Regions from separate parts of the Bradyrhizobium sp. GW821-FHT12B03 genome, predicted to be linked through region 2. Evidence: riboswitches for the same ligand, from Rfam matches in the RefSeq annotation. Region 2 holds a riboswitch; the other holds the start of a gene.

Region 1 (16,087 bases), on a different contig from region 2:
GACGCATCTGCCTTACTGCGACTATGAATGCTACGTGTTGTTTTACGAGGCCCTGGCGGAGCGGAAGGTTCGCGCGAGGGCGGCTTCATGAGGTTCGCGTTTGTCAATCATGAGCCGCCGTCGCGCGAGGCTGTGTGCAGCACCTGCTCGCAGCGACTCCGATCCGGCTATATCCGACATATGCGGACGCAGCGCCGGTACTGTGGCTACGATTGCTATCACCGAAACGAGTTCGCGACGCGGATGATGGAGTGGTCGATGCCGGGCCTCGCCGCGACGCAGGCAAACAACATTGCGGTCGTCGCCCGCAGCACGGGCGCTGTCCTCGCAGTCCTCGGTGCGGTCTCGTGCTGGAGCTCCACGTTGCAGATGTGGACTTTCTCGCTGGCATTGACCAACGCATTTCGGGGCGCTCACGACCCGACTATGGTCGAAGGCGGTGACGGCTAGCAGAGCCCGTTTGGGCGGCAGCCACCGCGACCTGGAAGGCGCCCTGTCCAGCCCCGGAGCGTCGACCAGGGAGGGTGGGTTAGCGGCAGACGTGCCCGCCACGACAAAAGTGGTGGGTTGCGCTTCGCTAACCCACCCGGCGATTCCAGGGATCAATCCCCGCCCACAAGACTCGCGGGCGTTGCCGCGGCGCTCGCGTCTTGCGTCACCACGCGCGCATCGCTCTTGCCGGCGACCACGCTGCTGCCATCGAACCGCGCGCGGTACACAAGCACGTTCTCCATCACGCGCTGGACGTAGTTGCGCGTCTCCGACAGCGGGATGCGCTCGACCCAGTCGACCGGATCGATATTGGGATCCCTGGGGTCGCCGCGCGCCTGCACCCATTCGCGGACACGGCCACGGCCGGCGTTGTAGCCGGCGAAGGTCATGATCTGGTTGCCGCGATATTCCGACAGCAGCGCGCTGAGCTCGGCCGCGCCCATCTGCGTGTTGTAGACGGGATCGGAAACCATCCTGTCCCAGTCATAGGTCAGGCCGAAGCGCCTTGCGGTGTCGCGGCCCGCTTCCGGCGTGACCTGCATCAGGCCGACCGCATTGGCGGGCGACTTGTCACGCTGGTCGAAAGAGCTTTCGGTGCGGGCGACCGAATAGATCATGCTGGTCTCGATCGCCGGCGCCACCTGCTTGTGCTCGGGAATGCCGATGGTCGGGAAGGCGTAATGGTCGAGCGCAAGCCCGCGCGCCAGCGCCGACTTGCCCACCTCCAGCATCACGCGGGCATCGTTGCGCCGCCCGGCCAGCTCGCCGAGGCCTTCGAGGGCGGCGACGTCGGTGCTCTCCTTGGCGAAATCCTCGGCGTAGTACAACACCGTGTCGCGCTCGCCGATGCCGTAGAGCATGTCGGCGGCGCGCACGCGCTCGTCCGAGGCTGGCGTGTCGGCCGCCGCCAGCACGGGCGAGGGCGGACGCAGCTCGATGCGGTCGAGGCCGAGCTTTGCGCGGGCGAGCTGGCCGTAATAGGCGGTCGGATAGCGCGCCGCCGCCCGATAGCTCTGGCGCGCGTCGGCCGCCGCGCCCATCGCTTCGGCGGCACGGCCGCGCCAGTAATTGGCGCGCGACAGCGCAAGCGGATTGGCCGAGCCTTCGTCGATCGCGGCGAAGTGCATCATTGCCGTCCCGGGATCGTCGAGATAGCGCAGCGCGATCCAGCCGCACATGAAGTGATGGTCGACGCGATAGACCTCCATCGCCGGCACGGCCGCCGCGCGCACAACGTCGTAAGCCGTTTTGAACTTACCCTGGTCGAGCAGTTTGCGTGCCAGCAGACGGCGCTCGCGCCACCAGGCGTCGGTGTCCTGCGCCGCCATGGTGTCGGGCGCGGCCGCCAGGATCACCTCGGCCGCATCGTCGATGCGGTCTTTCTGGAGATGCCATTGCGCGCGGCACAGCACATAGCCGAGATCGCGGCGCGCCTCGGCGGAGACGTCATCGAGATAGTCCTTGGCCTTGTTGGCCTTGCCGGTGACGGCGGCGCAGGCCTTGACGATCGCGAGCGCATCCTCGCCGAGCCGTTTTGCCGCGCGCCTTGCGCCGGCATAGTCCTTGGCGCCGAGCCGCTTGTCCATGCGGGCGCGATGATCGTCGGCCGTCAGGAGGTCGCGGAACGCCTCGTAGGCGTCCTCCTCGCTACGCTCGGACAATTCGTCGGTCCGCCACGCGTCACGCACGAGACGGGCAGCCCTGTCGCTGTCGCCTTCGGTGATCAGCACGCGCGCGAGCGCGAACTTGCCCTTGGCGCTGGTCGGGCGGTCCATGGTGAATTTGTGCACGGTGGCCGCGTCGGTCTTCTCCTGCCACAGCCGCGCCTCGGCGCGCCGGCGCAGAAGCGCGCTGCTGGGCCAGTCCGGATTGGCGGCGAGGAAGCCGGCATAGCGCTTGAAATTCGCGGTGCTCTCGGAGTGGCGCAGCATGAACCAGTCGGCGAGCTTTTGCCCGGCGGGGTCAGCGATGCGGTCGCGCGCCGCGCTCGCATCCTCGGTCTTGCCCTTGCGCGCGAGATCGATCGCGTCCTTCAGCGCGGCGAGATCGCCGGTCAGCGGCGGGGCTGCCGGTTTGTCTGACGGCTCGTCGTCCTGCGTCTTCGACTTGCGCTTGGCCTCGGCATGCTTGCCGTGGCGTGATTTGGCCGCGGCATGGCGCTGCTTGCCGGCCTTTGCCTCATGCGTCTTCTTCGACGCGGACGGCTTGTGACTGCTCTTTGCTGCCAACTCAGTGGGGAGAAAGGCCAAAGCGGCCATGGCAACGACACACGCGAGCGAGCGTAGGCACTGGTTCATTCCGTGGTCCCCCTGCGAAACCAGTACAAACCAAAATCCGCGACAACATGCGGCTCGAGAATCAAAATGACATCGAAAACGATGCCACGGCATCGTTTCGCATTTGTCACGCTGTCGCAACAATGCGGCAAAATACGGATGGAGCGCGGGAACTCTTGCAACGGGGAATAGAACGGGTCTTTTAACCTTTTGTTAACGAATAAGGCTCGCGCGACGGTTGCGCACGGCTCGGAGCGTCGCGAAGGCCAGATTGCGCGTGTTCCCGGGCCGAAATCCGGTGTATTGAGTTCCCAATCGGTCCTTTCAGCCTTTGCCCCGCACCTATGCCGCTTTTCAACCAGTCGATCCGGCGCAAGATCGTCGGTATCGCGCTCGGACTGATCGTCCTGATGCTGGTCACCTCGATCCTGTCGATGGTGATGTCGAGCAAGGTCGGCGTCCTCCTGGACGAGCTGACCAACCGCTACATCCCGGCCTACGGGCACTTGGCGCGCGCCAATATCCGCTCGCTGGAGCGGTCGGTCGCGCTGCGGCGGATGATCATGATGAGGATGCAGGCGTCCTCGGACGAGGAGGCCTATGCGGCGCGCCTGCGCGAGTTCGAGGAGGCGGACCGCAGGATCGAGGAGGAGGCGGAGAGCGCGCGCACGCTCGTCAACGCGATCATCGACGATCCCAGGACGCCGTCCGACAACGCCGCGCTGGCGCGGATCGAGATCCGCATCGAAACCGCCGTCAGCGAGCTGCGCCGCGACATGAACGAGGACCACGCAAAGCTCCTCACGCAGGTCGATGCCAAGCAGATGCCGGAGGCGCGCGGCACGCTTGAGCATATCGACGCGATCCGCGACCAGTTCAACCAGAAGATCGATGCGATCCGCGCCGACATGCTCAAGCAGGTCTTCGTCTCGACGTCGCAGGTGATCGGTCACCAGCGGCAGGCGATCATCGTGTCGGGCATCGTGACCTTGCTTGCGGCGGTCGTCGGATTTGCCTTTGCGCTGCTGGTGTCCGGCGGCATCACGCGGCCGGTGCGGCTGTTACTGGCCGGCACCCGCGAGGTCGAGGCGGGTCGCTTCGACAAGACCATCGCCGTCTCGACCCAGGACGAGATCGGCGAGCTCGCGGCCGCCTTCAACCGCATGATCGAGCAGCTCCGGCACAATGAGCGCATCCGCGAGACCTTTGGCCGCTACATCGATCCCAAGGTGGTGCAGGGCCTGATCGACCGGCCGGAGGTCGCCATCGACGGCCAGCGCCGGGTGATGACCATCATGTTCTGCGACATGAGCGGCTTCACCTCGATGAGCGAGGGCATGACCCCGCGCGGCCTCGTCAAGGTGATGAACCACTATTTCACGGTGATGTCGGTCCCGATCAGGAGCAATCGCGGCGTCATCGACAAATATATCGGCGACGCCATCATGGCCTATTGGGGCCCGCCCTTCATCGAGGAGGACGAGCCGGCACTGCTGGCCGCCGGTGCCGCCATCGACATGGCCGACCAGGTGCCGGCGCTCCAGAAGCAATTGCCTGACCTGCTCGGCATCCGCGCCATGCCCGTGCCGTGCGACCTGCGCATCGGCATCGCCACCGGCGAGGTCCTCACCGGCAGCATCGGCTCCGAGCTGATGATGAGCTTCACCGTGATGGGCGATGCCGTGAACCTCGCCTCGCGGCTCGAGGCCGTCAACAAGATCTACGGCACCCGTATCCTGATCTCGCAAGCGACGGCGGATGCGATCGGTGACCGCCTCGCGCTGCGCGAGATCGATTGCCTCGCGGTCGCCGGCCAGAGCGCGCCGCAGGTGGTCTTCGAGGTGATGGCGAGGGCCGGCGCGCTCACCGCCGCGCAGGCCAGCTTGCGCACGCACTACGCCGAAGGCCTTGCCGCCTACCGCGCCCGCCGCTTCGACGAGGCCAGCGCCGCCTTCAACGCGGCGCTCGAAGCCGTCCCCGGCGATGGTCCCTCGCGCACGCTGCTCGCCCGGATCGCGCAGTTCGAGGCCAATCCGCCGGAGGAGGGGTGGGACGGCGCCTGGCGGCCGGAGCAGAAGTAAGCCGCCGCGCGGGAAATTTGATTCTACTCGATAACGATGTTCGCCGTGACCTATTTCCCGGGCCTAGGTTTGTCGTCCTTGAGGCGTTTGATGGGGACACGCCGATGACAGAACTTGAGGACAGGCTGGAACGGTTCGAGACGCTCACGGCCGAATGCGAGCTGATCGCCAAGCTCGCTACCGACAGCAGCAAGCGTGAATTCTATCTCAAGCTCGCCGAGCACTATTACCAGCTGGCGAGCGAGACTCGGGCCGCGGTTGCGACCCGGGCTGCGGCCTGAGGGCAACTGCAATCCGTTCTTAACATTTGGCACGCATCCTTCCAGGGAGTGAGCGTCGCGATTCGCGATGGCTCGCTTTGGGAATGCCGAGGCCTGCTGCGATGCAGCGCGTCTCGCGGATATTGCTTTGCCGGTGTTCTTACGGGGCAGTCCCATGCGTGTTGTTGCGGTTCTCATTCTCGCGCTCATGACTGCGGCCTGTAACCAGGAGCAGGACATCACGGGCTCGACCGCAGCCTGCCCGGTGCGGAACTACAGCTCCTACAATTCCCGCGACCTGAAGCAGTGCGTCGCCGCCTGCAAGGCGTGCGACCACGGCAACACGGTCACCTGCACCACGTCCTGCACGCTCAAGGGCGCTCACTGAGCGGCCGGCGGTTTGGCAGAAGCGGAGGGCTGGGATCGCCGGCCGCTTGGGCGGCGAGGAACTGGCGGTGTTGGGGCACCGGAACGATTTACCTGACACATCATTGGTAGGAGCAGGCAGGACGCGGAGTCCGATGGAATGGGTATGCTCGATCCCGGCCGGTTTCTGGTGTCATGCTCGCAGTGCGACGCATGGCCGATGGCGGCCAACGTCAAACGCTCGAGCTGGTCGGCGTCCCCGAGCGAGGTCCGCTTCGTGTGCCCGCGCTGTCGCCGCGAGGAGACCGCGATCGTCTCCGCCTCGGGCGAATTGACGCCGATCAGGCGCATCGACATCCCGCCGCGCGATGTCACTGTGGCCTGGGCCCAGGCGCAGCGCCCAAGAGGGCGGGCGTAGCAAGAGGGCGGGCGTAGCCGGCCGGCACGTTGCTCGATCCGGTTTCGGAACCCGGGCGTTTCGTCGGACGTTTCCGCCCCACCATCTCCAACGTCACGTAGCGGGGCCGGGCGAATGATCAGTGAGCATTTCGACACCCGTACACGGATCAACATGAAGCTGGCGCTGGATCGGATTTGCCGCAATCGGCCCGCAGGCGAGGACCATGGGTTCCGCAGGTCGGTCGCCGAGAACATCATCCGCTGCGCGCTCGCAGGCCGGACCGGCATCGGTCAGCTCGTCGATGCCGGCGAGCGGGCGGTGGTCACGACGCGCGCGGCGCGGAAGCCTTCCTGATTGTCTGCCTTGCGCTGGAGCTCATCGTTCCACCGGTCGATTGACTCTCCATATGCTCGCCCCTAGTTTGATCGGCGACGGTTCTCCTCACGGAGATCAAAAGGGAACGTGGTGCGAGATTGTCCCGACGCCGGGATTTTCCCAACGCCACGGCTGCCCCCGCAACTGTAAGCGGTGAATCTTTCGTCATATGCCACTGGGAATCTCGGTCCTGGGAAGGCGACGTAGAGGTAACGACCCGCGAGCCAGGAGACCTGCCGTCAGCCGTGGTCACACGCGAAGATGTCGGTCGGGGAGTACAGGCATTGGCTTCACCGGAGCAATCGATCGCTCCGCCTTGGAACCTCGTTCGCTGTGACGTGCCACTGACGTCATACCGAGGTTACAACCGTGTCCCGTACTGTCTTTGCCGCCAGGCGCTTTAACGCCGGCATCGTTGCTGCCGTTTCCCTCTGTTCGATCGATCTTCCCACCGCCTTCGCGCAGCAAGCCGCTGCCGAGCAGCTGCCGCCGGTCGAAGTGACCAGGTCCGACGATCAGAACCGCACGCGCGCCCGGGCGATCGGCGATGGCGACACGACGAGGCGGCGAGCCGCGAGCGGAGCGCCGCCAGCCAATGGAGCCGGCGCAACCGGCTCCGGCGGCAAGGTGGTCGCCAGCGACGGAGGCATTGTCGGGGCTGCCACAACCGTCATCACGGCCGCGGACATCGCACATGCGCCCTCGCAGACTCTTGCCGAGATCATCGCGACGCAAGTGCCGGGCGCCCAGATCACGACGCTCTATGGCGGCCAGGTCGGCGCGAAGACCAGCGTCGACCTGCGCGGCTTCGGTGCGTTTGCCACCGCCAATTCGCTGGTGCTGATCAACGGGCGGCGGCTGAATGACATCGACATCGCGCAGGTGGACCTGTCCACTATCCCGCTCAACTCCATTGAGCGTATCGAGATCACGCGCGGCAATGCCGGCGCGGTGCTCTATGGGGACAATGCGGTGGGCGGCGTAATCAACATCGTCACCAGGAACGGCGTCGGCGGGCCGCCCGTTGCCGCGCGCATCGAGGCCGGATTCGGGTCGTTCAACACCAGGCTTGGCAATGTCTCGACGTCGCTCAATTCCGGCCCGTGGTCGACCTCGTTTCACGGCAATGCCGTCAAGACAGACGGCTACCGCGACAACAATCGCTATGTCCAGGAGAACGGCGTCGGCAATCTGAACTATAACACGCCCGGCCTGACTGCCTTCTTCACCGTGACCGGCGACAATCAGGAGCTGCGGCTGCCGGGCGGCCGCGCCGTCGATCCGTCCATCGGCGTCGACGAGCTCGCGACCAGCCGACGGGGAACCAGCACACCCTTCAACTACGCCAACCAGCAGGGCCTTGGCGCGACAGCGGGCTTCACAAAAACCCTGGTCAACGGCGTCGATCTCATCGTGGACGGCGGCGCGCGCGACAAGAAGCAGCAGAGCGCGTTCTTCTCCAGTCCGGCGCCGGTTCCCGCGTTCTTCACGTCGACCTATGTCGATGCCGACCTGACGACATGGTCGATTACGCCGCGGCTCAGCGTGAAGGGCTCGCTGCAGGGGATGCCGTCGCAGCTGTTGACCGGCCTCGACTATTACGATGCGAGCTTTCAGCAGAACCGCGGCGCCGGCCAGGGGCTCGCTCCCTGGCACAATTACGATCTCAGGCAGCAGACGGTTGCGGGCTATTTTCAGCACACATTGGGTGTGGCGCCCATGACCGACATCTCCTACGGCGCGCGGGTGCAGACCATCAGTCTCTCGGCGCGCGACAATTTCGACCCGGCAGCTCCATTCAATGCCGACATCGGTGCGCTCCCGCTCCGGAGCGATGAAACTCAGTATGCGCTGCACCTCGGCGCCGAGCATCGCCTCAATGACATGGTCTCGCTGTTCGGTCGCGCTGCGCGTGCGTTCCGCACACCTGACGTCGACGAGCGGGTGTCATCAGGCCCTTCATTCGACCCCTTCTTCAATCCGGTCCCGCAGACCTTCCGGCTCAAGACCCAGACCTCGCAGGATGTCGAGGGCGGGCTGCGCATCAGAGGGGGCGGGCTGCAGCTGCAGAGCAGTGTCTACCTGATGGACCTCACCAACGAGATCCACTTCAGTCCGATCCTGTTCTACAACACCAATCTCGATCCGACCCGCCGTTACGGCTCGGAGACCGGTGTGTCCTATCGCGTCAACGACTCTCTGCTGCTGCGCTCCGGCATGGCCTATACACGGGCCGTGTTCCGCGAGGGCGTCTGGGCCGGCAACGACGTGCCGCTGGTGTCGCGCTACACCGCGAGTGTAGGCCTCACCTGGAACATCTGGCAGAACTATGTGGTGCTCGACGCCACCGCGCGCTTCTGGAGCGAGCGGCGCATGGACAACGACCAGGCGGCGACACAGAGGCCGATCCCTGCCAATGGCACGATCGACCTCAAGCTCAGCGGTCAATACGAGCGCTATTTCTGGTCGCTGAGCGTCAACAACCTGCTGAACGCGCTCTACTACGACTACGCGATCGCAAGCACGTTTACGGACGGCCGCTTCAGCGCCTATCCGCTGCCCGGCCGCACTTATCTGCTCAAGGCCGGCGCCAATTTCTGATCAAGGCTCTGACCGCGATGAGGGCTGTCACAGGCTCTCAAATGGACTAGAATTCGAAAAGAAGGAGATCACCCATGGCTCTCAGCATCCTGCCGTCTCACGCCGACCGCTTCCGGCTTCATCCGGTCGCGCCGCGCCTTGCGCCGATGTTCGGCTTTGCGCTGCTCACGGTGTCATGCGCACTGGCGAGCTTCGCGCTGGCCTGCGCGACGCCGTTTGCGGCCTTCGCCGTCGTTGCGGCGGCAATGCTGCCGCTGCGTCCTGCGCTGCTCGTCGTCACCGGCGCATGGCTGGTGAACCAGAGCATCGGCTTCGGCGCGCTGCACTATCCGATCGACGGCAGCACGATTGGCTGGGGGCTCGTCATCGGCGCCGCTGCGCTGGTCGCGACCGCCGTGTCGTCCGCAGTGCTCCGTGCGCTGCCGCAGGGCCGAACCCCGCTGATGCTGGCGATCACGTTCATCGCCGCCTACGCGGCCTACGAGCTCGTGCTGCTCGCCGCGACGCCGACCTTGGGCGGAGAGGGCGCCTTCACCGCTTCCATCGTGGCGCGGATCGGACTGACCAGCGCCGTCTGGCTCGCCGGCCTCGTCGCCGCCTGCGAGATCGTCCGCCTGCTTGCGCCGTTCGGGCGCAAGGGAGCGATGTCGGCCTGAGCGGTCCTCTCGCGTAGCCCGGATGGAGCGCAGCGCGATCCGGGAAGGTTTTTCAGCGAGGTGAGAACCCCGGATTACGCTGCGCTCCATCCGGGCTGCGAGATCTTGCCCGACGGGCAAAACACCCGCGAAGCTGTCAAGCCGCTGCCGCGAAAATATTCCACTTTACCGAAATTCGGAAATGGCGTATGTGTCGCCCATCCCGGCTCATCCTTGAGGGGCGATCATGTGGTCGTCTTGTTCGCGAGCCGGGCTTGCGGTGGACGCGGCAGCGTCGGCACGAAAGGTGCGGGCAGGGCGGGTAGTCCCTGTGAGCTCGCGGCCGCGTGCGGACGAGCGGCGCTGTCAGGTTCGTCTCGTCTGTAAGTTTCCGGCTTCGTCGACAGGGCCGGGAAAACTGCGGCGATAGGGCGGGCCGTGCGTACGGCAAAACCGTGTGGTCCTGGCCGTCGTTGCTACGGTCAAGCTTTCGCGGAGGTGTGTGCGAGCCCAACCGGGCGGACAGCATCGTCAATTCGCGGGGCGAGGGAGGCCAGAAGGAAAGTTCGGCTCCCGGGAGAGCACGGCATAAGCCGTCCGACCATCGCGCAGGGAAGGCCGAGTGATCGGCACCACCTGTATGCTGCTGTGCGGTTTTTCTGCGTGCGCTTTTCGCGCAGCGGACCGCGGGTGCGAGGTCAGCACCCGGCCTTCCCTGCGCCCTCTTGGTTATGAGGGTGGAGAGATCAAGCAAAGCTCGGGCGAAATGCGCCGCGAGGCTGCGAACGCATGTCTGTGATCGAGAATGGATGCGAAACGAATTGCACCTCGTGCCCCGGACGCAGCGCAGCGTCTCCCCGGCGATGCGAAGCATCGTCCGGCACGGCGGTGCGCTGCAGAGCCGGGGCACGAGGAGGAGTGGTCGACGAGTGGAGAGTCGTACCGACTCACTTGTGTGCGCGTGGCGGTTGAGGGAAAGTTTGGCGCAATATGCGCTCACAAAACCTGGAGTTGTGGATCGTCCGCTTGATGAGGGTATCTCAGTAAGCGAACCTCGTGTCTTCCCGGTAACGATTGTGCTGTCTTCGCAACAGTCTCAGCGGATTTAACCCTCATCACCGCCAGTTCGCATCACCGCCGCTTTTTAGCCACACCCGAACATGAATAAAATCTCTCTAATGTTTCAGGGGCAGCGGCGGTCCTCAAGGCGACGGAAAATCCCAAGGTCGATTCAAATCTTGGGTCTGATTTTTCGGGTCTGAAAGGGTTGGCCGGGGAAACTGGTTTGCGATGGACGCGAAGACCAACATCAAGCAGAGGCTGCCGAGCCGTCACGTGACGGAAGGCCCCTCGCGCGCGCCCCATCGCTCCTACTTCTACGCCATGGGTCTGACCACCGAGCAGATCCATCAGCCTTTCGTCGGCGTCGCCTCGTGCTGGAACGAGGCCGCTCCCTGCAACATCTCCCTGATGCGCCAGGCGCAGGCGGTGAAGAAGGGCGTGGCGTCCGCTGGCGGTACGCCCCGCGAATTCTGCACCATCACCGTCACCGACGGCATCGCCATGGGGCATGACGGCATGCGCTCCTCGCTGCCGTCGCGCGAATGCATCGCCGATTCCGTCGAACTGACCGTGCGCGGTCATGCCTATGACGCGCTCGTCGGCCTTGCCGGCTGCGACAAGTCGCTGCCGGGCATGATGATGGCGATGGTGCGCCTCAACGTGCCCTCGATCTTCATCTATGGCGGCTCGATCCTGCCCGGCAATTTCCGCGGGCAGCAGGTCACCGTGCAGGACATGTTCGAAGCCGTCGGCAAGCACTCGGTCGGCGCCATGTCGGACGAGGACCTCGACGAAATCGAGCGCGTGGCATGCCCCTCGGCGGGCGCTTGCGGCGCCCAGTTCACCGCCAACACCATGGCGACTGTCTCCGAGGCGATTGGCCTGGCGCTGCCTTACTCCGCCGGTGCCCCGGCACCGTATGAAATCCGCGACGCGTTCTGCATGACCGCGGGCGAGACGGTGATGGACCTGATCGCCCAGAACATCCGGCCGCGCGACATCGTCACCCGCAAGGCGCTGGAGAATGCCGCCGCCGTGGTTGCGGCTTCCGGTGGCTCGACCAATGCTGCATTGCACCTGCCGGCAATCGCACATGAGTGCGGCATCAAGTTCGACCTGTTCGACGTCGCCGAAATCTTCAAAAAGACACCTTATGTCGCGGATTTGAAGCCGGGTGGCCGTTATGTCGCCAAAGACATGTTTGAAGTAGGTGGCATCCCGCTTCTGATGAAGACGCTGCTCGACAACGGATTTCTCCACGGCGACTGCATTACGGTCACCGGTCGAACGATCGCCGAAAACCTCAAGAGCGTGAAGTGGAATCCGCACCAGGACGTGGTGCACCCGGCAGACAAGCCGATCACCGTCACCGGCGGTGTGGTGGGTCTGAAGGGCAATCTGGCGCCAGAAGGTGCGATCGTGAAAGTCGCGGGAATGTCCAACCTCAAGTTTACCGGTCCGGCCAGGTGCTTCGACCGGGAGGAGGATGCTTTCGAGGCCGTTCAGAAGCGCACCTATCGGGAAGGCGAAGTCATCGTGATCCGCTACGAGGGCCCCAAGGGCGGCCCCGGCATGCGGGAGATGCTCCAGACCACCGCGGCGCTGACCGGCCAGGGCATGGGCGGCAAGATTGCGCTCATCACCGACGGCCGCTTCTCCGGCGCCACCCGCGGCTTCTGCATCGGCCATGTCGGGCCGGAAGCGGCCATCGGCGGCCCGATCGGGCTGCTCGAGGACGGCGACATCATCGAGATCGACGCGGACGTCGGTACCCTTAACGTAAAATTGAGCGACCAGGAGCTTGCCCAGCGCAAGACCAAATGGACCGCTCGCGCGACTAACCACACGACGGGCGCGCTCTGGAAATATGCTCAGCAGGTTGGACCCGCGGTCGGGGGGGCAGTGACCCATCCGGGCGGCGCGCACGAGAAACAGTGCTATGCGGACATCTAGGCGTGCCATTGTTGCGTTTGTGTTGGGGGTCGGTGCGCTGGCCGCGCCCGCGCTCGCCTTCGACGGCGCGCCGGTCAACCAGAAGGACGCGACCATCCCCGTCGTGACGACCCTGCCGGGAGCCGCGGGTGCGGTGCGCAGCAAGGTGCCGCCGGCCACCCAGGAAACCTCGCTCAGCGCCCTGCAATATGCCGCCGAGGGCGGCCATCCGATCGCGCAGTGGAAGCTCGGCCGCATGTACGCCAATGGCGACGGCGTGGCCCAGGACGATTTGCGCGCTTTCGAATATTTCAGCCGGATCGCCAACGCGCATGCCGAGGACAGCCCGTCGGCGCCGCAGGCGCAGATCGTGGCCAATGCCTTCGTTGCGCTCGGCCGCTATTATCTCAGCGGCATCCCGAACTCGAAGATCAAGCCGGACCAGGACCGGGCGCGGGAGATGTTCTCCTATGCGGCCTCCTATTTCGGCAACGCGGACGCCCAGTACGACCTCGCCCGGCTGTACCTGAAGACGCCGGACGCCTCGCGCGAGGATTTCCGCTATGGCGCGCGCTGGCTCGGCCTTGCCGCGCAGAAGGGCCAGCACGAGGCCCAGGCGCTGCTCGGCCAGATGCTGTTCAACGGTGACCGCCTGCCGCGGCAGGCCGCGCGCGGCCTGATGTGGCTGACGCTGGCTCGCGACAGCGCAGGTAGCGAAGAGACCTGGATCAAGGAAAGCTACAACCGCGCCTTGTCCAAGGCCTCCGACGACGACCGTGCCATGTGCCTGCAAATGCTGGAGCAGTGGGTGCAGGGCCGCCGCGAGTGAGCCCCAAGAGGCGGCGTTAGGCTGCCTCCAGATCCAGAAAGAGGCGGCGTTACGCCGCCTCGAGATCCAGATCCGCCCATACCGGCACGTGGTCCGACGGCTTCTCCCAGGCCCGCACATAGCTGTCGATGCCGACATTGGCGAGCCGGTCGCTGGCCTGCGGCGACAGCAGGAGATGGTCGATCCGCAGGCCATGGTTCTTCTGCCAGGCGCCGGCCTGGTAATCCCAGAAGGTGTAGAGCCCGGGCTCGTCGGTGACCGCCCGCAGCGCGTCGGTCAGGCCGAGGCCGAGCAGGGACTGGAAGCTCTCCCGCGTCTCCGCCTTGAACAGCGCGTCCTCGGTCCAGGCCGCGGGATTGTGGACGTCGCGGGCGTGCGGGATGACGTTGAAGTCGCCTGCCAGGATCAGCGGTTCCTCGGTCTTGAGGCGCTCCTTTGAATATTCAAGAAGCCGCGACATCCATTTGAGCTTGTAGGGATATTTCTCGGTCCCGACCGGATTGCCATTGGGCAGATAGAGGCAGGCGATGCGCAGCACCCCGCGCTTGAGCGTCACCACGCCCTCGAGGAAGCGGGCATGCGCGTCCTCGTCGTCGCCCGCGAGCCCCGACTTGGTCTCGTCGAACCGGAGCTTCGAGAGCAGGGCGACGCCGTTGAACGTCTTCTGCCCATGCGTGACGACGTTGTAGCCGAGCGCCTCGATCTCCAGCCGCGGGAAGGCCTCGTCGACGCATTTGATCTCCTGGAGGCAGACGATGTCCGGCTGGCACTCCCTCAGCCAGGTCAGGAGCAGATCGATCCGCTGCCGGACCGAGTTCACGTTCCAGGTGGCTACTCTGATGGGCATATCGACGGCTCCGGGCAGGGGCGTCAGTTAGAACAAAATGCAAACGCTCCCGTCAAGGACGCCGCAAAATCTCCCACAAAATTAACCCGGCTTAAGCGGGCCGCAGGCCATTGATACGGAAAAGGTTCTACGGATGGGATGGCGGGTCAAAGCTTCACAACGGACTGAGCCGCGCGACGGACTGGTCGGCGCGTTCCTGTATTGGCTCGGCGGCTTCGAGATCGAGGACGGCCTGACCGCCGATCTCAGCGAGCGTGAGCTGCGCCGGATCCGCGCCAAGCAGATCGACGCGGTGACGCGGCTGATCCCGGTGACGATGGCTGTCACCATGCTCAACGTCGCCATCGTGCTGATCCTGTTCTGGGGCAGGGGCTGGAACGACTTCCTCGCGGTCTGGGGCCTGACGCTCGCAGCCGTCGCCCTGGTTGCGTTTCGGTCGTGGCGGCGGTCGCACCGGAATCCGCCGCAGGAGGCATCGCCCCGCGCCGCGCGGCACATGCTGCGGCAGGCATTCTTCCTCGCCGCGATCTGGGGCACGCTGCCACTGGCGCTGTTCAGACATGTCGAGCCGACCAGCCAGCTGATCCTGGCCTGTTTGATGGTCGGCATGATGTCCGGCGGCGCCTTCACGCTCTCGACCTTCCCGCGGGCCGGCCTCGTTTATCTCGCCACCATGACGGTCGGCTGCGCCGGCGCGCTGCTGTTGTGCGGCGCCGGGCCGTATCTGGTGACCTCCCTGTTCCTGCTGCTGTTCGCGTTCTTCATGGCGCGCAACATCGTCTCGCAAGGCAACCTGTTCCTCGGCAATCTCAAGGCCCAGCTCGAGCTCGAGCGCCAGACCGAGATCATCTCGCTGCTGCTGAAGGATTTTCAGGAGAACGCCAGCGACTGGCTGTGGCAGACCGACGCCGAGGGACGTCTGGTCAATGTGCCCGAGCGCTTCGCCGATGTCGCGCAACTGCCGCTGCCGCTTCTGAAGGGATCGCAATTCGCCGACGTGCTCGACATGCTCTGTCCCGAGGACAAGAGCGCGGCCTACAACGTCGTCGGCCTGATGGAACATGCCGAGCCGCTGCACGAGATGAACCTCAAGGTCGTCGCCGGCGGCGAGGCGCGGCTGTGGTCGCTGACCGCGAAGCCGGCCTATGATCGCGACGGCCAGTTCCTCGGCTATCGCGGCTTCGGCCGCGACGTGACCGAGCGCTGGCGCGCGGAAAAGGCCGAGGCCGAGAGCCGCGCCAAGTCCGACTTCCTCGCCGTGATGAGCCACGAGATCCGCACGCCCATGAACGGCGTGCTCGGGCTCGCCAGCATGCTGCTCGAAACCAGGCTCGATCCGGAGCAGCGCGAGGCCGTCACCACGATCCGCGAGTCCGGCGATAACCTCCAGCGCATTCTCAACGACATCCTCGATCTATCCAAGCTCGAGGCCGGCCGCTTCGCGTTCGAGGCGATCGACTTTGCGCCGCGGACGCTGGTCGAGACGATCGCGACCGTCGTGCGCGCGAGCGCCAAGAGCAAGGGGCTCGCGATCAAGGTCGAGCTCGATCCGAACCTGCCGCCGACGCTGCGTGGCGACGTCGCGCGCATCCGCCAGGTACTGCTCAACCTCGCGTCCAACGCGGTGAAATTCACCGATGAGGGCGAGGTCACGATCTCGGCCACCTGCCAGGCGCGGCGCGACCTGCTGGCGACCGTCGAATGGACCGTCAAGGACAGCGGCATCGGCATCGCCCCCGAAAAACTCGGCCAGCTCTTCAGCGATTTCGCGCAGGCCGACGCCTCGATCAGCCGCCGCTTCGGCGGCACCGGACTTGGCCTTGCGATCTCCCGGCGCATCATCGAGCAGATGGGCGGTACGATCGGCGTCACTTCGACGCCGGGCGAGGGCTCGACCTTCCACTTCACACTGGTGCTGCCCTGGAGCCAGG
Region 2 (14,147 bases):
CGCGACCGCGCGCTGGCCAGCTTCGAAAGCAAACGCCAGCTCCGCGGGCGTAAGCGCAGCCTCGACGCTGAAATCGCGGGTGCCATTGCGCGGCTTGTCGGTGATGATGCCCGGCATCGCCTCCTGTGCCAGCGTGCCGGCATCGACGACTTCGAGCCTGGAGCCGAGCTCACGCGCCAACACCGAGATCGCGGCACCGCCGGAGGCAAAATTCGCCATCATCGCGATGGTCACTTCCTGCGGATAGGCCGATACGCCCTGCGCGACAATGCCGTGATCGCCGGCGAAGATGATGATCGGCACGCGCGCCGCGCGGGGCTGCTCGGTCGCTTGCAGGCCGGCGAGCTCGATCGCGAGCTGCTCGAGCCGGCCGAGTGCGCCAGTCGGCTTTGTCAGTTGCGCCTGCCGCACGATCGCCGCCTCGCGATGGACGACGGATATCTCGGCGCACTTTGTGGTGACCCATTCGGGGAGCATGCTGCCTCGCTTACGGCCTGCGCTTGAGAATGTAGCTGTCCATGATCCAGCCATTCCGCTCGCGCGCCTCCTGCCGGAGGGCGACAATGTGCGGGCCAACTTCAGTAAGGACGCCGGACATGATGATCTGATCGGGCATGCCGAGATAGGCGCCCCACCAGATATGAAGCCCGGCGGGATCGAGCGACTGGAATGCGGTGCCGCCGTCGAGCATCACCACCACGGTATCGACACCCTGCGGCCACCCGCCTTCCCGCAAGCGGCGGCCTGTCGTAACCAGAAAGGGCTCGCCGATGTCGTTGAGCGGCAGCGCATGCGCCGCGCACAGCGTCTGGATCGAGGTGATGCCGGGCACGACCTCGATATCAGGCAAGGGATCGAGCCGCCGCGCGATGCGCAGCGAGGAATCGTAGAGCGAGGGATCGCCCCAGATCAGCAGCGCGACCCTGCCGTCACCTTCGAGATGGCTTGCGATCGTCTGCGACCAGGTCGCGGCGACCGCATCATGCCAATCGTCCACACCCTTGCGGTAGTCCGCCTCGCCCGCGTCGCGCACGGGAAGATCGAACTCGGCGATGCGCGTGGTGTCGCTGGTCAGCACATCCGCGCAGATCGTCCGTCGCAAATCTGCCAGATCGGACTTCGTCGTCCCCTTGCGAGGGATCAGGACGAGATCAGCCGCATTGATTGCGCTAATCGCGGCGCGCGTGAGCTGCTCGGGATCGCCGCAACCGATGCCTATCAGGGAGAGCGTGAGCATCGTGAGCGCGAAGGGCGGCCATCACGGCCGCCCGTTCGCTTGTCTCTCAGGCCGCGTTATGCAAACGCGGGGTGACGAGGCCGGGCGCGGTGACGCCGCGCAGCGACTTCGCCAGCGCCAGCACGCCGAGGTCGGCCAGCGGCTCGATCACGATGACGAGCGCATAAGAGGCCGCGAAGGTCGCGATGTTGACGAGGTTGGTCGCACCGAAGCCGGAGCCATAGAGCGCCCAGAACGCAACCCAGGCGATGACGCCGGCCTGGTAGGTCGTCGACAGCGCCAGCGCCTGGCGATAGCTCAGATCGACATAGGCGGTGTTGCGGGCAATGATCCGCGTGGCAATCGCCTGGATCCCGAACAGCGGCACCAGCAGCGTCGTGACGTTCATGCCGAATTGCGGCAGATCGGGCGGCTCGAAGAAGATGCCCTGGAACAGCAGTCCGAATGCAAGGCCGAAGGCCGTGGGCGCAGCGCCGAACAGCAGGAACAAGGTCGAGCCGAGGATGAAGTGCACCTCGGAGACGCCGACCGGGAAGTGCGGCAGGATCTCGAAGAAGACGAACACGAGGCCCGTGGTGGCGAGCGTCCGCGCCGCGAACGACGTGATGCCCTGCTCGCGCACGGTCTCGACCGCGAGCTTCAACGCAACGCCGCCGACGGCGATGCCGGTTGCGTAACTCAATACGAGCTTGGCGCCCGATACGACGCCGGGTTCGATATGCATGGTTCAGTTCCTTCCTGCCGTCACACCCGACGGCCTTGGCCTCAAAACACGCACGGCCGGTCTCCTGGCTCGCGGTTCACTGGGGATCTCCGGCCTTCCCGGACCTTGCGGCCCAGTGGCTGATTGGAGCCCCTCACCGCTTACAGTCGCGGGGGCGGCTGGGGTTTTGGGCGCCACAACTGGGTCCGCCCATCCCCATTCCCGATTATGCTCCGGCGCTTTGCGCCACCTCGAGCACCATGCCCGTCCTGTGTGCCCCTTTCGCCAGCCGGGCGTCAAGGGCCGAACGGCGGAGGTGGCCGTCATGACGGATAGTCCCCCGCCAGTGCGCCAAACAGGATCACGGCGGCCGTCGAGGCCGCCCCGCCCCGCGCAAGCTGCTCGGCAAGCTCGACAATGGTGGTGCGGACCAGCCGCTCGTCGGGCCGGCCGAGGGATTCGGCGAACAGCGCCGGGGTCGTAGGCGCGAGGCCGTGCGCAATCAATTTTGCGGCAAGCGCCGGAAAGGTACGCCGGCCCATATAGACCACGGTCGTCGCCTCCGGATCGGCCAGCGCCGCCCAGTTCAGGTTCTGCGGCAGCTCGCCGGTGACGTCGGCCCCGGTCACGAACTGCACCCGGCGCGAGGTGTGGCGCCGGGTCAGGGGGATGCCGGCTTGCGCAGCGGCCACGCAGGCCGAGGTGACGCCGGGCACGATTTCGTAGCCGATGCCGGCTTCGCGCAGCGTCGCGAGCTCCTCCTCGAGCCGGCCGAAGATGCCGGCATCGCCCGACTTCAGCCGCACCACGCGCGCGCCAGTCGCGGCATAGTCGACCAGCAGGCGGTTGACGTGATGCTGCTTGGTCGAGGGCCGCCCGGCCCGCTTCCCGACCGCTACGAGATTGGCGCCGGGCCGGGCGAGGTCGAGGATCGCGCCGGAGGCGAGGTCGTCATAGAGCACGACGTCGGCCTCGCGCAGCCGCGCGGCGCCCTTCACCGTGAGGAGCTCGGGATCGCCGGGACCGGCGGAGATGAAGGAGACAAAACCGCTCACCGGTCCTCCGCGATCAGATGGAAGAACGTGCCGGTGGCATTGCCCCGGCGCGAACCGGTCTCGGCGATGACCGTACCGGTCGCGTCGTGCACGACCGCGAGCGGCGTATCGGGCTGGGCCAGAATGGTCGAATAGTGGAACTCATGGCCGCGCAGGCGCGCGCCGGGGTGATGTCCCGGCATTGGCTCTGCGAGCGCGGCCAGACGATAGCCCAGGTGCATGCGGCGTTTGGCGAAGCTCGTCTCCAGGCCGAGCAGGCCAGCCATTTCGTGACGAACGCCATCAGCGTCGGTGAGGCCTGCGCCCAGCACCATATACCCTCCGCATTCGCCATGCACCGGTCGCGCCTCGGCGAAGGCACGCAAGCCGCTGCAAAAGTGCGCATTCGCCGCGATCTTGCCCGCGTGAAGTTCGGGATACCCGCCCGGCAGCCAGCAGACATCGGCGCGCGCGTCGGGCGCTTCATCGGCGAGCGGCGAGAACGAAACGATCTCGGCGCCCGCCGCGCGCCAGGCTTCCAGCATATGCGGATAGACGAAGGAGAACGCGGCATCACGGGCAAGCGCAATACGCTGGCCCGGCGGCGTCACATTAAGACTGTTCGCGGCAGGTTGCGGCGACCAGCTGGCAGCCGATCGCAGCACCGCGTCGAGATCGACATGCTCGGCGACGAAGCGCGCGGCCTCGTCGATCAGCTTGCCGATCTCGGCCTGCTCCTCGGCCTGTACCAGGCCAAGATGCCGCTTCGGCAGGTTGATCTCGGCATGACGCGGCAGCGCGCCGAACACGGCGATGCCGGCATCAACAAGCGCGCGCCGCACGAGATCTTCATGGCGCGGGCTGGCGACGCGGTTGAGCACGACACCAGCGAGGCGCACGCCGGGGCGATAGTCGCGAAGACCCGCCGCGATTGCCGCCGCCGTCTGCGCCTGTCCGGAGGGATCGATCACCAAAACCACCGGCCAGCCCAGCGTCTCCGCGATATCGGCGGTGGCACCGGTGCCCGAGACACCGCGCGCGGCGACGCCGTCGAACAGGCCCATCGAGCCCTCGGCGAGCACGACATCGGCATCCGCACCGCGGCTGACGAGATGCGCGATTCCACCGCGATCCATCGCCCAACTATCGACGTTCACGGAAGCGCGGCCCGTCGCTGCGGCATGGAATGCAGGATCGATATAGTCGGGCCCGCTCTTGAAGCACTGCACATTCAAGCCGCGATTGCGCCAGGCGCGGGCGAGCGCCAGCGTCAGCGTCGTCTTGCCGACGCCGGAGGCCGGCGCAGAGATGACGAGGCTTGCGGGCATCACGCCCCCTCCGGAAAGCGCGGCTCGGCGCCAACAGGCCGATAGCGGCGGTCGTAATCGGCAGCATAGAGGCGGCTCTCGTCAAAATGAGCCGAACCCAGCGTCTTGCCGATCAGAATGAGCGCGGCGCGCTCCATCTCGGTGCCGACAGCCGCATCGAGCGTTGCCAGCGTGGCGCGGACGATACGCTGGTCCGGCCAGCTCGCGCGCCAGACGATCGCGACTGGGCAGTCCGCGCCGTAGTGCGGCATCAGCTCGGCGATGACCTTGTCGAGCAGATGGATCGACAGATGGATCGCGAGCACTGCGCCAGTCGCAGCGAAGGCGGCGAGCTTCTCGCCCTCGGGCATCGCGCTGGCGCGGCCCGGCGTGCGCGTCAGCACCACGGTCTGGGCCAGACCGGGCAGCGTTAGCTCCGCCTCCAGCGCGGCCGCAGCAGCGGCGAAAGACGGCACGCCCGGCGTCACCGCATAGGGAATGCCGAGCGCGCGGAGACGACGGAGCTGCTCGCCCATCGCCGACCAGATCGAGAGGTCACCGGAATGCAGCCGCGCAACGTCCTTGCCATCCGCATGCGCAGCGGCGATCTCCGCGATGATCTCATCAAGTGACAACGGCGCGGTGTTGACGATGCGCGCGCCCGGCGGGCAATGCGCCAGCACGCCCTCGGGCACCAACGAACCTGCATAGAGGCAGACCGGGCAGGCCGCGATCAGGTCGCGCCCGCGCAACGTCAGCAGATCGGGGGCGCCAGGCCCGGCGCCGATGAAATGCACCGTCATGCGCCGTCTCCTTCCGCGATTGCCGCGGTCGCGGTACGATCCTGCGAGACCGCCCGAGTCGCAATCAACCGCGCATGCGGCCCCGCCGCTGCGAGTGCGGCCGCTTCGGCGACCGATCCCGTGCCGAACTTCTCCGTAACTAGCTTCGACTGCGTCGGCGTATCGATGCTAGACAGCACGTCGGCCGGAACAGCCTTGATCGGCACACCACATTCGCGCGCGAGCTGTTGTAGCGCTTCCGCGTCGGCCTTGTCGCTGATAGTCGCCACCGCGCCGAGGCCTGCGGGACCGCCGGCCGCCACGAGCGCCTCACGCAGCGAAGCCAGCGTGACATCCTTCTTGAATCCGAGCCCGGCGACCTTCATCGGACCGCACTCCACTGCACCACGGGCCGCGCCGCCTCCCAGGATCGATAGCGGCCGAGCGGGCCGGCATGGGCGATCTCGACCCGCATCAATTCGCCACCATGACGCTGGTGCAGCTCGCCGAGCAGCGCTTCCGTTTCCAGCGTGACTGAATGAGCAACCAGCCGCGCACCCCGCGGAAGCAGCGACCAGATGGCATCGAACATCGCGCCATCGAGACCACCGCCGATGAAGACGGCGTCCGGCGACTCCAGCCCCGCAAGAGCTTCGGGTGCCCTCGCTGTGACAGCAGTAATCCGATGCGTCAGCCCGAACGCCGCTGCATTGCGGCGCACGTTATCCGCGCGATCCTCGCGCGCCTCGATTGCGGTCGCGGTCCCGCCGCACAGCGCCCACTCGATCGAGATCGAGCCAGAGCCGGCTCCGATGTCCCACAGCCGCTCACCCGGGCGCGGCGCCAGCGCCGAGAGCGCGAGCGCGCGCACCGGCCGCTTGGTGATCTGGCCATCGTGGACAAAGAGATCGTCTGAAAGTCCCGAGCTGCGGTGAATGCCCTGAGCTCCCCTCGCCTGCAATGCCACCGCAATCAGCTTTTCAGTGAGATCATTGACAAAGTGGTCGGCGCGATGCTGGTCGATGCTCTCGCGCGGACCGCCAAGCGCAGCGAGAGTCCACAAGAGTGAAGGCCCCCATCCGCGGTCGGTCAGCCATTTCGCGAGATCACTGACCGCCGTTGCGTCACGCACCAGACAGATGATGCGCGCGTTTTTCGCCAGATGCGGCACCAACCGTTCGAATGGTGCGGCATGAAGTCCAAGGCACGCGACCGATTCGAGACGCCAGCCAAGCCGCGCAGCAACGAGCGAGAATGTCGAGGGAGCCGGATACGCAATCCATTCGTCACCATAGAGCCTCTCGGCCAAGCTTGCGCCAGCGCCATGCCAGAACGGATCGCCGGAGGCCAGCACCACGGTCGGCCGGCCGCGGCAACTCATCACGATGTCTACGTCAAACGGCACCGGCCACGGGCGGCCGCGACCATCCACTTCGGCAAGCGCAAGATGACGCTCGCCGCCGAAGACAGTTTCTGCCTTGGCGAGCGCCTTTCGGCTTGCCTCCGACAGCCCGGCAAGGCCATCTTCGCCGATACCGATGATGGTCAGCCAGGGATCAACCATGAATCGCGCCCTCATTCTGGGCGGAACAGCCGATGCGAGCTTGCTCGCAGCGGCGATCGCGCGTGCAGGGCTTGAGGCCGTCTATTCCTATGGCGGTCGCACCCGCGCGCCCGCCGATCAGCCGCTGCCGACCCGCATCGGCGGCTTCGGCGGCGCGAGCGGGCTTGCGGACTATATCCGCCAAGAAGGCATCACGCACGTGATCGACGCGACGCATCCCTTCGCCGCCGAGATGAGCCGCAATGCGGTTGAAGCGTGCGTGCAGACCGCCACGCCTTTGATCGCGCTGGAACGCGCGCCCTGGACGAGGACGCCCGTCGACCAATGGATCGAAGTTGCCGACGTCAACGCTGCGGCGACCGCGCTTCCGGAAAGCCCGGCAAACGTATTCCTCGCCATCGGCCGCCAGCATATCGCACCGTTTGCGGCCGAACCGCAGCACGCCTACACATTGCGCTTCGTCGATCCGCCCGAAGCGCCGCTGCCCTTCCCTGCTGACGTCATCGTGTCGCGCGGACCGTTCACGATCGACGGCGAGCTTGAGATGCTCCGCACGCGCGGCATCACATGGATCGTCGCCCGCAATTCCGGCGGCGATGGCGCACGCGCCAAGATCGACGCGGCCCGCATGCTGGGCCTTCCCGTGATCATGATCGCGCGGCCGGAGTTGCCCGGGCGCCAGCGGGTCGAGAGCGTGGCCGAGATCATGCGGTGGCTCGGTCATCGCACCTGCCTCGGCGCATAGACCCAGCGGCCGACGCGGCGCGTCTGCGAATTGCCGACGATCACCAGCGTGCGCATGTCGGCCATCTCGGGTGTCGCCTTGTTCAGCGCCACGGTCTCGATCATCTCGTCGGATGCGCTGATCGCGCGCGCAAAGATCACGAGCCGATCGCCACAACCGGCCTCCGTCAGCACCGCGAGCGCGCGGCCAAATCCTTCCGGCCGGCTCGCCGAACGCGGATTGTACAGCGCGATGGCAAAATCAGCGTCCGCCGCCAGTCGCAAGCGCTTCTCGATCAGCGCCCACGGCTTGAGATTGTCGGAAAGGTTGATCGCGCAGAAATCATGCCCGAGGGGTGCGCCGGCGCGCGCGGCCGCCGCCAGCATCGCGGTGATGCCGGGCAGCACGCGGATCGGCAGCGCCTGATATTGCGGCGCCTGTTCGAGCGCCTCGAACACGGCCGATGCCATGGCAAAGACGCCTGGATCGCCGGAGGAGACGATGACGACCTGACCGCCTTCAGCCGCAAGCCGCAGGGCCTCGCGCGCGCGTTGCAGTTCCTCGCGGTTATCCGATGAATGCAGCGTGAGTCCCGGTCGCGGCAGCACGCGCGCGACATAGGGCGCATAGCCCAGGATGTCGGTTGCGGAAGCCAGCGCGGCGGAGACCTCTGGCGTCACCAGCGCGTCGCTGCCCGGGCCGAGGCCCGCGATCGTCAGCGTGCCCGTCATTCGGCGGCGTCCGGATGCCGGCCCTTGCCGTGCACGAGCACGATCGCGAAATAGGGGCAGTCAGCGACATCGATCTCGGCGAGCCGCGCGATGCGCTCGCCCGGCATGGTGCCGCGCTCGACCAGCCAGGCATCGCCCAGCCGGCCGGCGGACGCGAGTGCGCGGCGTACCTTCGCCAGATTACGGCCGGTCTTCATGATGACCAGCGCATCGGAGTCTCGCATGCGGCGTTCCAGCTCGTCTTCGGCAAGCGTGCCCATCAGCACCGTCGTCACGTCGTCGCCGAGCGCGATCGGCTGGCCGACGCCGTTCCAGCAGCCGACCATGCCGGGGATGCCCGCGATCACCTCGATCTCGACGCGGCCCTGCAAGCGCGTGTGCAGATGCATGAAGGAGCCGTAAAAATAGGGATCGCCCTCACAGAGCACGACCACGTCGACCGCGCGTGAGAGCCGCGCCAGGCGCTCGGCCCATTCGTCGTAGAAGCCGGCGAGCAGCTGGACATATTCCGCACTGTCGAAAGCGATCTCGGTCGTCACAGGATATTCCATGGGATATTCGATGACGTCGGCAGCGAGCATTCCTTCGACGATGCGCCGCGCCTGGCCCGGCCTGCCCTTCTTGCGGAAATAGGCGACATGCTGCGCGCTGCGCACGGTGCGATCGGCGCGCACGCTCATCATGTCAGGATCACCGGGGCCGAGACCGCAGCAGATGATGCGTCCCATCGTCATTCGCTCCGGCTCGCCAGCGCGTTCACGGCGGCAACGGTGATCGCGGAACCACCGAGGCGGCCTTCGACCGTCAGCGCCGGCACCGGTAGATCGGCCATCAGCGCCGCCTTGGATTCGGCAGCACCAACGAAGCCGACGGGGCAACCGATGATCGCCGCGGGCCGCGGGCAATCACGGTCCTCGAGCATGTTGAGGAGATGAAACAGCGCGGTCGGCGCGTTGCCGATCGCGACGATCGCGCCATCCAGATGCGGCCGCCACAGCTCGAGCGCCGCAGCCGAGCGCGTGTTGCGCATGGACTGCGCCAGCGCCGGAACGGCGGCGTCGCCGAGGGTGCAGATGACGGCATTGGCAGCGGGAAGCCGCGCGCGCGTAATTCCCTCGGAGACCATGCGCGCATCGCACAGGATCGGCGCGCCCTTCTGCAACGCCCCGCGCGCGGCACTCGCCATGCCCGATGTGAAGCGGATATGCGCTTCCAGGCCCACCATGCCGGCGGCATGGATCATCCGCACCACGACCTGCTCCTCATCGGGCGTGAAGCGGGCAAGATCGGCTTCGGCTCGGATGGTCGCAAAGGATTGCCGGTAGATCGCCGCGCCGTCGGTTTCGTAAGTGTGCGGCATCAGTGCCCTCCCATCAGGATGGAGGGATTGCCGACGATGTCGTCGCGATCCAGGCCGCGCAGGATGGGCTCGTCGCGCGTCGAACCGCCGCGGACGAGATCGAAGCCCGCGCCGGTCGCGACCAGCGTGATCGCAGCCGCGCCGGAATGAGCGCAGCCCTTGGCACAGCCGGAGACGTGAAGCCGCGCGGCCGCGCCGATGTTCGGCGCAAGGGCCGCCGCCAGCGCGCGGGTGTCGGCATGCGCTTCACGGCAGCGCGGCGCGCCGCTACAGGCGATGACGCGCAGCGCCGGATCGTAAGCCTCGGTGATGAGACCGGCCGTAGATGGCATCGTCCGCTTGTCTTCGCTTAAGACCATCCGCCACGGCGTCATGCGCAGCGCATGTCCGCAGCCGGCGAACTGTTTGAGCGTCGCATGCGGCATCTGCCCGAATGCGACGCCGACCATCGCGCCTTGCGGATAGAGGCCAGGGCGCGCCGCAGCCATGATCGGCACCGGCTCGGCCTCGCCGCGTAGCGCGTCGGGCAGGGCTGCGCCAGCGGCAAGATGCGCGGCCATCCGCCCTCGCCCGTCCCTGGCACCGCCTGACGTCACGAACCAATTTGCGAGCGTGAGCGCGGCGGTCACAGCCTCGCCGCGTTGGACGGAACGGCCGAGGCTGGCGCCATTGGCCCGCACCAGCAGTCCACCGGCGCGATCGCGCTCGATCCGCACATCCGCGGAATCGCCGGCGAGCACGCGCGAAGTGCCGTCATCGATGGCAAAGCCGAATTTCGTCGGAAGCGCGAGCACACTGTTCTCCAGCGCCTCCTCGAGCTCGGCGGCGAGCGCCTGCGTCTCGTCGCCCGCGCGCCAGAACGGCGTCACCAGGATGTTGCGCCGGGACTCGGTGTTGGCATCGGGATCGAGCAGCGCCAGCTGCGAAAGACCGTCGAGCAGCAGCCGGTGGCTGCTTTCGCTGACACCTCTGATCTGGAGATTGGCGCGGCTGGTGACGTCGATCAGGCCGTTGCCGTGGCGTTCGGCCAGACGCGCCAGTCCGGAGATCTGCGCCGCGTCGAGTCGGCCGCCGAACGGGCGCACGCGCACCACGAGCCCGTCGCCCGATTGCATCGGGCGCAGCGCGCCGGGACACCAGCCCTTGACCCTGGCCGCACTCATGACGCCTCCTTGAGCGCCGCCGCGATCGAATTGCGACGCGTTCGCCAGAGTGAAGCCTCATGCAGACGGGTGAAGCACGTCTCCATCGCGGCGAGCGCCGCAGGATTTTCGCGGGCCATGAAGGCGCGGACGTCGTCGTTGCCGAGCGTCGCATCATAGTACAGATCGAACAGATGCGGCGGCACGGCACCGGCGAGATGGGCGAAGGCGGCCATGTGTTCGAGCGTCGCCGTGATCTCGGCGGCGCCGCGAAAGCCATGGCGCATCATGCCGGCGATCCAGGCCGGATTGGCCGCGCGCGCGCGGACCACGCGCGAGATTTCTTCCGTCAGCGTCCGCGCCTGCGGCCGGTCGGGACGCGTCGCGTCGAGATGATAGAGCGACGGCGCAATTGCACCGAGATGTGCGGCTGCCGCGGCGACGCCGGCTTCATGCGCGGCATAGTCGGCCGCGAGCAGAAGATCGGTTTCCGGCAAGTCCTGGACGTGAACGAAGGCATCGGCCGATGCGAGCCGCTGTTCGATACCGGCGCGATCGGGCTTGATCTCGCCATCGGCTGAGAACGCCCATGACGAGGCCGACAGCCAGGCTTCGCCCGCGGCGTCACGCGTTTCAGGCGTGAAGGCATCGGGAATCGCGGAGAGGCCGACGCCGTAGTGCCCGGGGCGGGGCGCGAACACGCGGGACGCACGGTGGCGATATGGGTTCTCGTCGCCCTCCTCCTCGCGTGCGGCGAGCGCTTCGGCCGCCGCCTCGAACAACTGAGCGAGGCCGGAGAAGACATCGCGAAACAGGCCCGACACCCGCAGCGTGACGTCGATGCGGGGCCGCCCCAGCTCGGCCGGCGCGATGATGTCATAGCCGGTCACACGGCCGGAGGCGTGATCCCAGCGCGGCGCAAGCCCCGCCAGATGCAGCGCCATCGCGAATTCCTCGCCGGCGGTGCGCATCGTCGCCGAGCCCCACAGATCGACCACGAGGCCGTTTGGCCAGTCGCCGTGATCCTGCAAGTGGCGGCGAAGCAGCTCTTCCGCGAGCTTGATACCATGCGCATGCGCCGACGGCGTCGGCACTGCGCGCGGATCGACGGCAAAGAGATTGCGCCCGGTCGGCAGCACGTCCTGGCGCCCGCGATAGGGCGAGCCCGATGGCCCCGGCGCGACACGTCGGCCCGCAAGCGCGGCGCGCAACGCGTCCCGCTCTGCGTCGCCGCAGGCGCCGCGGCCGAACACGTGCAGGCCGTCGCCGAACTGGCTTTCCTTGAGATCGCAGACGAAGCGATCGATCCGCGGGATCGCCTCGGCTGGCGCTGCCGATGCATCGAGACCGAGATCGTCTTCGAGACCGGCCCCGCGCGCCTCGTCGCGGATCGCAGCGATCAGCCGATGGCGCCGGGCGGGATCGAGACCGTCAGCGGTCGAATATTCGTCGAGGAGCTGTTCGAGCCGACGCAGGCCCTCGGGGACAGCGGATGCCGCAAGCGGCGGCGGCAGATGGCCGATGGTGACGGCGCCGATGCGCCGCTTGGCCTGCGCGGCTTCGCCGGGGTCGTTGACGATGAAGGGATAGATGACAGGGAGATCGCCGATCAGGGCTTCCGGCCAGCAGCTCGACGACAGCGCCACGGATTTTCCGGGCAGCCATTCCAGCGTGCCGTGCGCACCCATGTGTACGACGGCATCGACGCCCTGCCCCCGGAGCCAGAGATAGAACGCGACATAGGCATGGCGCGGCGTGCGGGCGAGATCGTGATAGTCGGCCTCGCGCGCGGCCGTATCGCCACGCTCGGGTTGAACTGCGATGATCGACTGTCCGCATTGGATCGCGGCGAAGTGGAATGCGCCGTCACGACAGCCCGGATCGCTCTCAGGCGTGCCCCAGGCTCGCGCGAGATCATGCTGCAAGGTTTGCGGCAGGCGTGAGAGCGCGGCGCAGTAGTCGGCAACACTCCAGATCAAATTCTGCCTGAGCAGCGTCTCGCCGAGTGCATGCACCGGCGCGACATCGAAGCCGGCCTCGGCAAGATCAGACACCAACGCTTCGACCGAAGCCAGCGCATCGAGACCAACCGCATGCGCTATCTGGTGCGGACGGCCCGGATAATTGGAGAGCACGATCGCCAGCCGCTTCTCATTAGCCGGCTTCTCTGCAAGCCGTCGCCAGGCGGCGACACGCGCAGCAACGGCCTTCACGCGCTCTTCATCCGCGCGATGGGCAAGATACGAAAATTGCAGATCGGGATCACGTTCCGCGGCCGATTTGAAACTCACGACGCCCGCGAACAGGCGGCCATCGACCTCGGGCAGCACCACATGCATGGCGAGGTCGCCGGGCGACAGGCCGCGCAGCGATTCCACCCAGTCCTCGCGCCGCGCCGTGGAGAGCGCGACCTGGAACGCCGGGCACGGCGCAGCGTCGAACGGTGTCGTGCCATCATCGCCCATCGCCGAGAACGCCGTCGCATTGACGATCGCGGCCGGCGGATTTTTCGCAAGATGGTCTCGGAGCCAATCTGCAACGCCCGTAGCCTTCAGCGAGGTGACGAACACGCCGTACGTGTCAAATCCCCGCTCGCGCAGCGTGGCAATCAGCGCGTCGACCGGGCCGGTGTCCGCGGCGGTGAGGTACGAGCGATAGAAGGTCACCAGCGCGCGCGGCCTGCCCTCGCCGTCCGGGATCGCAGCGATGACGCCGCGCGCGGGATCATAGAAGCCCATTTCCGGCACGGTCATCTCGCCGACGACCGGCCCGGCATAAAGACCCGATGCCAGCGCAAGCTGCGCGATCGCCGCTTGTGCCGCGACCGGACCACCGGTGTCGCAGAGCACCTTGAGCCGCCGCAGCGTCGAGACCGGCAGTGTCGAATACGCATCGAGCCGCGTGTCGTCACGGCCATCGGCCGGCAGCACCGCGAGCACGATGCCGCGCGCCTTCGCAAGTTGCTGGAGCGCAGCGAGGCCGTAGGGCCAATAGGACTCACCGCCGATCAGGCGAACCAGGATGCCGCGCGCCTGCGAAAGCGTGCGCTCGATATAGGTGTCGACCGAGAGCGGATGGCGCAGTTCCGCCAGATTAGCCAGCCGCAGCGACGGCAGGTTGCTCTGGCCTCGCCGCCAGCCGGCCGCAAACGCGGCAAGATCGGAATCCGAGTACGAGAGCACCACGAGATCGGCCGGGTCCTGGCCGATGTCCCTTGGCGTCGCGGTCTCCTCGAGACCGCGGCTCTCGCGGAAGACGACGTGCATCAGACACCAAGTCCCGCTTTGATCGCGGCTTCGTCGATATCGCCGTGCTCGCCGATCACGACGAGCTTTGACTGCCGCGCGATCGCGCCCCAGGGCTTGTCGAACTGGTGACGCACGCGTTCGCCGACCGCCTGAAGCAGCAGGCGCATCGGCTTGCCTTCGACCGCGATATAGCCCTTGACGCGCAGCACGTTCTGCTCGCGCGAAAGACGCTGCACCGATGCAACCAGCGCGTCGATGTCGGCAACCTCAGGAAGATCGATCACGACGGAGGCGAAATCGTCGTGCTCGTGGTCC

The links. A riboswitch is a leader RNA that binds a small molecule or an ion and turns the genes downstream of it on or off. The one in region 2 is predicted to bind cobalamin.
Region 1: it holds a riboswitch for cobalamin, as region 2 does, so the genes downstream of both, AC1RUR_RS28745 (TonB-dependent receptor) here and AC1RUR_RS06255 (energy-coupling factor ABC transporter permease) in region 2, are expected to answer to the same signal.

Annotation. Positions count from the first base shown of each region.
Region 1 covers NZ_JBXAQU010000018.1:101,519-117,605, forward strand. Annotated here, with positions in the region: gene AC1RUR_RS28710 (hypothetical protein) at 1-91, shown strand, start outside; gene AC1RUR_RS28715 (lytic transglycosylase domain-containing protein) at 603-2,789, opposite strand; gene AC1RUR_RS28720 (adenylate/guanylate cyclase domain-containing protein) at 3,113-4,849, shown strand; gene AC1RUR_RS28725 (hypothetical protein) at 4,954-5,130, shown strand; gene AC1RUR_RS28730 (hypothetical protein) at 5,285-5,497, shown strand; gene AC1RUR_RS28735 (hypothetical protein) at 5,636-5,893, shown strand; gene AC1RUR_RS28740 (hypothetical protein) at 6,047-6,229, shown strand; cobalamin riboswitch at 6,291-6,505, shown strand; gene AC1RUR_RS28745 (TonB-dependent receptor) at 6,620-8,851, shown strand; gene AC1RUR_RS28750 (hypothetical protein) at 8,926-9,507, shown strand; gene ilvD (dihydroxy-acid dehydratase) at 10,777-12,501, shown strand; gene AC1RUR_RS28760 (tetratricopeptide repeat protein) at 12,488-13,309, shown strand; gene xth (exodeoxyribonuclease III) at 13,359-14,156, opposite strand; gene AC1RUR_RS28770 (ATP-binding protein) at 14,290-16,087, shown strand, end outside.
Region 2 covers NZ_JBXAQU010000002.1:481,174-495,320, reverse strand. Annotated here, with positions in the region: gene cobT (nicotinate-nucleotide--dimethylbenzimidazole phosphoribosyltransferase) at 1-477, opposite strand, end outside; gene cobF (precorrin-6A synthase (deacetylating)) at 488-1,237, opposite strand; gene AC1RUR_RS06255 (energy-coupling factor ABC transporter permease) at 1,284-1,961, opposite strand; cobalamin riboswitch at 1,999-2,218, opposite strand; gene cobA (uroporphyrinogen-III C-methyltransferase) at 2,264-2,995, opposite strand; gene AC1RUR_RS06245 (cobyrinic acid a,c-diamide synthase CobB) at 2,992-4,302, opposite strand; gene cobM (precorrin-4 C(11)-methyltransferase) at 4,302-5,084, opposite strand; gene AC1RUR_RS06235 (cobalamin biosynthesis protein) at 5,081-5,449, opposite strand; gene cbiE (precorrin-6y C5,15-methyltransferase (decarboxylating) subunit CbiE) at 5,446-6,627, opposite strand; gene AC1RUR_RS06225 (cobalt-precorrin-6A reductase) at 6,626-7,372, shown strand; gene cobJ (precorrin-3B C(17)-methyltransferase) at 7,348-8,082, opposite strand; gene AC1RUR_RS06215 (precorrin-2 C(20)-methyltransferase) at 8,079-8,810, opposite strand; gene AC1RUR_RS06210 (precorrin-8X methylmutase) at 8,813-9,442, opposite strand; gene cobG (precorrin-3B synthase) at 9,442-10,605, opposite strand; gene cobN (cobaltochelatase subunit CobN) at 10,602-13,850, opposite strand; gene cobW (cobalamin biosynthesis protein CobW) at 13,850-14,147, opposite strand, start outside.